2 regions of the Phytobacter cepae genome follow, and region 1 is predicted to be linked to the other one. Evidence: predicted binding sites of a transcription regulator. Region 1 holds the regulator's gene; the other holds the start of a gene.
The links. The regulator Fur, encoded in region 1, represses iron uptake genes when iron is present. The targets are predictions, from matches to a motif close to ATAATAATGAGAACNACTATCAA.

Region 1 (4,186 bases):
CCATCTGAAATTTTAATAATTGTCTGTGATTGACATGAAAAGTTGTTTTAATTTTTTCATTCTCATCCTTCATTTTCCCGATTATTTAACGCGATAAATTACCATTCCCAACTGTTATTCCACGTCTGCGCCAAAACGGATTGAAATCTGTGTTCCTGGTCATATTCCTGATGCTCATTCAGGTAAAGTGCTTGATCATTCATGCGGGCAAAAATAATCTTGATTCGTGGTGTGAAACAAGTTTTTAGCACTCACAGCTATTCCCTGGTTTTAATTTGTTGCTGAATGCCTTTGCACAGCACTTTTGTTTTTTTAGTCAAAGAGGAACAATTATGATCGCGTTTGTCGCTAAACGTAAGGCGATAGCGTTAGCTATTGCCAGCACAACAGCAATATCAGGTTTAATGATAACCCCTGCGGTAAATGCCGAAGGTTTTGTCGATGATTCAACGCTTACCGGCGGGGTGTATTACTGGCAGCGTGAACGCGATCGTAAGGACGTCACCGACGGTAATAAATATAAAACAAACCTTGCACACTCAACCTGGAATACTAACCTCGATTTCCAGTCCGGTTATGCAGCAGATATGTTCGGTATCGATATTGCCGCGTTTGCGGCAATCGAAATGGCAGAGTCATCCGGCAGTGCACACCCTAATGAAATGGCGTTTTCCAATAGTCACAAAGTCTATGACGAAGACTGGGCGGGCGACAGAAGTGGGGCCAGTCTTTATACCGCGGCGGCAAAATTTAAATATGGTCCGGTATGGGCGCGAGCGGGTTACATTCAGCCAACGGGGCAGACACTGCTGGCCTCCAACTGGAGCTTTATGCCGGGTACGTATCAGGGTACGGAACTAGGTGCAAAACTTGATTATGAAGATTGCGGTGCACTGAGTTTCTCGTATATGTGGGCCAATGAATATAAAGCCCCCTGGTACAACGAAACCGATTATTTCTATCAAAATGATGGCGTGAGCAAGATTGATTATGTCCATTCACTCGGCGCGCAATATGATTTTAAAAACGATCTCATTTTAGAAGCGGCATTTGGTCAGGCGCAGGGCTATGTTGACCAATACTTTGCAAAAGCCAGTTATAAATTTGATATTGCGGGCAGCCCATTGTCGACAAGCTATCAGTTCTACAGCTCACGCGATAAAGCATCTAATCACACCATCAATGATATTTATGACGGTACGGCCTGGTTACAGGCACTGACCTTTAATTATACCGCAGGGCCTGTCGATTTACGTCTTGAGGGAACATGGGTCAAAGCCGATGGTCGCCAGGGATATTTCAATTCGCGTATGACGCCGCTTTATGGCTCGTCAAATGGCCGACTGGATATCTGGTGGGATAATCGTTCTGACTTTAACGCCCATAATGAGAAAGCGGTATTTGTTGGCGCTATGTATGATCTTAAAGATTTAAATCTTCCGGGCTGGGCGGTAGGCGCATCCTATGTGTATGGCTGGGATGCCAAGCCATCCAACGTTTCCTCTGGCGACCAATACTATAAAGCCAATAATTCAATTAAGGAATCCGCTTACAGCCTCGACGTCGTTTACACCCTGCAGGATGGTCTGGCGAAAGGGACGTTATTTAAACTGCACTTCACGCAGTTTGATAACCACTCTGATATTCCAAGCTGGGGCGGTGGTTACAACAACATCTTCCAGGATGAGCGCGATGTGAAATTTATCGTGATCGCACCGTTTACGATTTTCTGATGCGAGAGAAGGGCAAAATGAAAAAAAGCATAATGATTCTGTTTATGACCCTGGGACTTGCTGGCTGCGTACAGCAACCCTCAGCGCCGAAAGAAGATATGCGTTTGAGAGCAGCTTACAGTGCCTGCATTAACACCGCAGAAGGATCGTCGGAAAAACTTGAAGCCTGCCGTAGCGTGTTAGACGTGTTGAAGTCAGAAAAGGCACATCAACAGTTTGCTCATGAAGAATCCGTCCGTACACTGGATTATCAGCAGTGTCTGGACGCCACGCATACGGGCAATGGTCAGGCGGTAAAAGCGAACTGCGATCGTATCTGGCAGGAAATTCGCAGCAACAATACGCCGTAGACACTCTTTTTGTACCACCAATAAAAAAGCCAACCGGAGGTTGGCTTTTTACGTTTACGGAAGATTACTTCGCAATCTCGTGGGCGTTTTCATCGCTGCGGCAATCGCCTTCAGCGCAGTGGCCATAGAGGTACAGGCTATGGTTCGTCAGGCGAATGCCGTGTTGAGAGGCGATTTCACGCTGGCGAGCTTCAATGGAGTCATCACTGAATTCAATCACTTTGCCGCAATCGAGGCAAATCAAGTGATCGTGGTGATGTTGCTGAGTCAGTTCGAAGACAGATTTGCCGCCTTCAAAATTATGACGGGTTACGATCCCGGCATCATCAAACTGGTTCAGAACACGGTAAACCGTGGCCAGCCCGATCTCTTCGCCCATGTCAATCAGGCGCTTATATAAATCTTCCGCACTGACATGATGGTTGTCCGGCTCCTGAAGCACTTCCAGGATTTTCAAGCGAGGAAGCGTGACTTTCAGGCCGGCCTTCTTTAATGCGGTATTGTTGTCAGTCATGCGGAATCTGTCCTGTTGCTAAACGGTTCGCTCCCCAAGGGGAAGCTACAAGGAATGCACTGGGAAATGCGTCTCATTATAGAACTGCCATGTCTAAATGAAAACTGCAAGCCCTCAAGTAAAGTAAGCGTATAAAACGTGGTAGTGCCAACAAAGTCCGTTGCGCTACCCGTTTTAACCAGGCCATATTGTACAGTGCTGGCGGCAAAAGTTAAAAAAATGTAGCAATTATTTCCATTGGTTTTAACTATCGATCTGGCGCAACCCGCAGGATGCGCCAAACAGCATCAGGCATTGATGATATCGTTAAGATTCAGCTCTTCGGAAATCTGTTTAACCCATTTATCCACGCGTGCAGCGGTCAGTTCTGGTTGACGATCTTCGTCAATGGCCAGCCCAACAAAATGGTCATCATCGGCAAGGCCTTTAGAGGCTTCAAAGTGGTAGCCTTCGGTCGGCCAGTGACCCACAATCACCGCGCCACGTGGTTCGATGATGTCACGAATTGTCCCCAGCGCATCACAGAAGTACTCTGCATAATCTTCCTGGTCACCACAGCCAAACAATGCGACTAACTTGCCATTGAAATCAATGTCTTCCAGCGTCGGGAAAAAATCATCCCAGTCACACTGCGCTTCGCCGTAATACCAGGTCGGGATGCCAAGCAGCAGAATGTCATAGCCTTCCAGATCCTCTTTGCTGCTCTTTGCAATGTCGTGTACATCTGCAACGTCTTTACCAAGCTGTGCCTGGATCATCTTTGCGATGTTTTCGGTATTACCGGTGTCGCTGCCGAAAAAAATGCCAGTGATTGCCATGAGTAAAATAACCTCTTGAAACTTAATGATATGGTGGTGGCGTTTAGCCCACGGATAAGGGCAATCATAGCAGATCAGAGAAGCACGCGGAAACTGCAATCGCGTCGGACTGCACTCTCTGCTACATGAAAACGTTATTCAGATGAAGAATCAGAGGAATCAATGCTGTTCAGCGCTTTTAGCTGCTCCAGCAACATCTCTTCGATGAGTTCGCTGCGACTCATTTGACGCGCGTCAGCCAGGGCGTTTAATGCGTCAACGGCCTCCGCGTTGATTTTCAGTTCGACGCGTTTAAGCCCACGAAATTTATCGCGTTTAAGCTGATTGCGTTTGTTAATGCGCAATTGCTCGTCGCGAGAGAGCGGATTGGTTTTAGGACGTCCCGGGCGACGCTCATTCGCGAACAGATCTAGGGTCGTGCGGTCCGTTTGTTCTTTAGCCATGATTTAAGAAATACTACGGGAAGTACAAGCAATCGAGCCTGAGCCCGGGTTGATTAGCGCGCCATCATACATCAGGGAGGCAGGGACGCCAACGCCCGGGCGCGTTATGATGACCGAGCGCCGGGTTTTTAATCAGTTTGTCTTTTCAGCAAGATAACGACGAATAGCGCGCAAAACCGCTTCCGGCTTTTCCGCATGCACCCAGTGTCCGGCACCGGCAATGACATGCGCCTTCGCCTGCGGAAACTGTTTAAGCAGAGGCTGACGATACTGCTCGGTCACGTAAGGGGAGTTGCCACCGGGGATGAACAGGGCAGGGTGGTCCCAG
Region 2 (4,186 bases), 2.1 Mb from region 1:
CCATACGCTGGGCCAGTTAAGCTGGCTGTCAGAGCAGGCGAGTAAGACGCAGCAGGTACTGGCGCTGATCAACAGCCTTGATGTCGTTAGTGACCAGACGTCCGAGCGGGTACGCTTGCTGAATAAAGTGCAGCAGGCGCTGGATGAGCAAGCCTTAGTCTTATATGCCCAGCCAATCCTGAATGCCCAGGGTAAAGGTTACCATGAGATTTTGACGCGGTTGGTAAGTGAAGGCGAGATCATGAGCCCCGCGCAATTTCTCCCGGTTATCGCCCAGTTCAATCTTAGTTTCCGCTTCGATATGCAGGTAATTGAAAGCCTTTTACGGTGGATGCAATCACACCCGACGACCTCAGCAGACGCTCGCTTTTCAGTCAATCTCCTGCCGCTGACCTTAATGCAGCAAGATGTAGGCAGGCTGCTTGTTGAACGTTTTGCTCACTACGCTATTTCGCCACATGAAGTCATTATTGAAGTCACCGAGGAGCAGGCCTTCTCAAACTCACAATGGAGTGTGCAAAATATTCAAACACTGCGTGAAGCCGGGTTCAGGATAGCGATTGATGACTTTGGCACCGGCTTTGCCAACTTCGAACGCCTGAAGCGACTGGAGGCCGATATTATTAAGATTGATGGCTGTTTTGTTCGCGATATTGCGCACGATCCTCAGGACGTGCTGATCGTGAAAGCCATCTGTGCGCTGGCGCAAGCGAAGTCATTAACGGTGGTGGCGGAGTACGTAGAATCTGAAGCACAGCGTGAGCTATTGCTAGCGGCGGGGGTGGAGTATCTGCAGGGCTATTTGCCTGGCAAGCCACAGCCGCTGGAAAAATAAAGCCGGGGACAATGCCCCGGCTTCTTGAAACGCATTAAGCGTGGATTACAGCACCAGCGCGGCGATAGACGCAGACAGCACGCTGACCAGCGTAGAGCCGTAAACCAGTTTCAGACCAAAGCGAGAGACCACGTTACCTTGCTCTTCGTTCAGACCTTTAATCGCGCCCGCGATAATGCCGATAGACGAGAAGTTAGCGAAGGAGACCAGGAACACCGACAGGATACCTTCCGCACGCGGAGAGAGAGTGGAGGCAATTTTCTGCAGATCCATCATCGCCACGAATTCGTTAGAGACCAGTTTCGTCGCCATGATACTGCCCACCTGCAGCGCTTCTGAAGACGGTACACCCATGACCCAGGCAATCGGGTAGAAGATATAGCCCAGAATACCCTGGAAGGAGATGCTGTAACCGAACCAGCCGGTGACGGTTGCGAACAGGGCGTTCAATGCCGCAATCAGTGCGATAAAGCCGATCAGCATTGCCGCAACGATAATGGCGACTTTGAAACCTGCCAGGATGTATTCGCCCAGCATCTCGAAGAAGCTCTGGCCTTCGTGCAGGTTAGACATCTGGATGTTGTCTTCGCTTTCATCAACGCGGTACGGGTTGATGAGCGACAGCACAATAAAGGTGCTGAACATATTCAGGACCAGCGCCGCGACCACAAACTTTGGCTCCAGCATGGTCATATACGCACCCACGATAGACATGGAAACGGTAGACATCGCCGTCGCCGCCATGGTGTACATGCGGTTGCGGGACATTTTGCCGAGGATATCTTTGTAGGCAATGAAGTTTTCAGACTGACCCAGAATCAGGGAGCTGACGGCGTTGAATGACTCCAGCTTGCCCATGCCGTTAACCTTGGACAGTACGGTACCAATGGCACGGATGATAATCGGCAGCACGCGAATATGTTGCAGGATACCGATCAGCGCAGAGATGAAGACAATCGGGCAAAGCACTTTCAGGAAGAAGAATGCCAGACCTTCATCATTCATTTTGCCGAAGACAAAGTTTGTCCCTTCGTTGGCGAATCCGAGCAGTTTTTCGAACATTTCGGAGAAGCCTTTCACAAAACCCAGACCAACGTCAGAGTTCAGGAAGAACCAGGCCAACAGAACTTCGATAACGAGCAGTTGAACAACAAAGCGAATGCGAATCTTTTTACGGTCGCTGCTGACAAGGAGTGCCAGCAGCGCCACGACAGCAAGCGCCAGAACAAAGTGCAGAACGCGGGACATATTTGCTCCAAATATGAGACGGGTAGTAATTTCGTGCACATTCTATGTAACAAGCGGAAAGAAAACGAGATCAAACCCACAGTATATTAATGACCTGTGACCAGACTCAAAATTAGTGATCCACCATACATTTCGCTGATGTTAAGTAAAGAAGTGAAAAGTTGCACTTGAATGCTACACTCTTAACAGAATTGTGTGACCTGCAATCACTTTTACCGCCCGTCCATCGCAGTCTGCCCTTCTATCGTTTCTGCCTATCAGAGAAATCAAGATAACCTACGCTTAATGAACTTGATAATCATTCTCATTTTGATAGCATGAAACATAGCAAAGGCTATATTAGAGGCAAATAAATGAGCAATAGTCGCGTTGAGAACAGCAGTGGGCGTACAGCGCGCAAATTAAGGTTCGCATTGATGGGACCGGCGTTCATTGCGGCGATTGGCTATATCGATCCGGGTAATTTTGCCACCAACATCCAGGCCGGGGCCAGCTTTGGCTATCAACTGCTGTGGGTGGTTGTCTGGGCAAACCTGATGGCTATGCTTATCCAACTGCTTTCTGCCAAACTGGGCATTGCCACCGGAAAAAACCTTGCTGAGCAAATTCGCGATCACTACCCGCGTCCCCTGGTGTGGTTTTACTGGGTACAGGCGGAAATTATCGCCATGGCCACCGATCTCGCGGAGTTTATCGGGGCAGCCATTGGTTTTAAGTTAATTCTCGGCGTCTCCTTGCTGCAAGGCGCGGTGCTGACCGGGATTGCGACTTTCCTTATTTTGATGCTGCAGCGTCGCGGCCAGAAGCCCCTTGAGAAAGTGATTGGTGGATTACTGCTGTTCGTGGCAGCGGCCTATATTGTTGAACTGATTTTCTCACAGCCTGCGGTAGCGCCTCTGCTGAAGGGCATTGTTATCCCAAGCCTGTCCGGAACGGAAGCGGTCTTCCTGGCAGCCGGTGTGCTGGGGGCGACTATCATGCCGCACGTCATTTATCTGCACTCTTCCCTGACGCAGAATCTGCATGATGGCACTCGTCGTGAGCGCTACTCGGCAACCAAGTGGGATGTCGGCATTGCAATGACCATCGCCGGTTTTGTGAATCTGGCTATGATGGCGACCGCAGCGGCAGCGTTTCATTTTAACGGTCATAAGGGTGTGGCCGATCTCGATCAGGCCTATTTGACCCTCGAACCCCTGCTAAGCCATTCGGCGGCGACCATCTTTGGCCTGAGTCTGGTCGCAGCCGGGCTGTCATCAACGGTAGTCGGGACGCTGGCAGGGCAGGTGGTGATGCAAGGGTTTGTGCGCTTCCACATCCCCTTGTGGGTACGCCGCACGATTACGATGATGCCATCATTTGTGGTCATTCTGATGGGCCTCGACCCAACCCGTATTCTGGTAATGAGCCAGGTTCTGCTGAGTTTTGGTATTGCGCTGGCGCTGGTGCCGTTGCTGAAGTTCACCAGCAACCCGACACTGATGGGCGAACTGGTTAATACGCCCTGGGTTAGACGCACGGGCTGGTTGATTGTGATGCTGGTGATTGTGCTGAACGGCTGGTTACTGATAGGAACCCTGTTTGGACTCTAGCGGTCAGGCATAAAAAAAGGAGCGACAGCGCTCCTTTTTTGTTAACACTTTTTTCGTTAATGGTGATGACCGTGCCCATGGCCACGACCTGGGCCACGGCCCGGACCACGGTGGTCATCACGATCGCGCCAGCCTTCACGGTAACCGCGCTCGTAGGCGTTGCGTTTGTCCCAACCGCGATGATACCCGCGATCATGCGGACGCCAGCGGTTATCACGCCATTCATAATGGCGGCCCCAGTAATCCCGGTCACGCCAGCGGCCGCCGTCCCAGTAGTTACCGTAATTATCACGATCGCCTATCTGAAGCTTAATAGAGGGCAGCAGCGTGATTTCGCCCGCAGTGGCTACGTTGGTGACCAGGGGTGCAAAAACCGTTAATGCAGCTGCAAGAATAAGTGACCTGAACATAGCTTTCTCCTTCACGAACCGGTCTGTTGCAGCAATATTATGTAACGATTCACTCCGTATCTTCGGCACAACTCCTAAATCCGGGGTGGTAGCACTTTTTG

Region 2: the regulator Fur is predicted to act here: its motif matches at 2,375-2,397, upstream of ACUY4Q_RS06810 (Nramp family divalent metal transporter).

The regions. Positions count from the first base shown of each region.
Region 1 covers NZ_CM135107.1:3,571,141-3,575,326, reverse strand. The annotation lists gene chiP (chitoporin ChiP) at 333-1,733, shown strand; gene chiQ (ChiQ/YbfN family lipoprotein) at 1,751-2,083, shown strand; gene fur (ferric iron uptake transcriptional regulator) at 2,148-2,597, opposite strand; gene fldA (flavodoxin FldA) at 2,885-3,415, opposite strand; gene ybfE (LexA regulated protein) at 3,550-3,858, opposite strand; gene ybfF (esterase) at 3,991-4,186, opposite strand, start outside.
Region 2 covers NZ_CM135107.1:1,457,164-1,461,349, forward strand. The annotation lists gene ACUY4Q_RS06800 (sensor domain-containing phosphodiesterase) at 1-835, shown strand, start outside; gene nupC (nucleoside permease NupC) at 881-2,083, opposite strand; gene ACUY4Q_RS06810 (Nramp family divalent metal transporter) at 2,437-3,675, shown strand; gene ACUY4Q_RS06815 (DUF2502 domain-containing protein) at 3,732-4,085, opposite strand.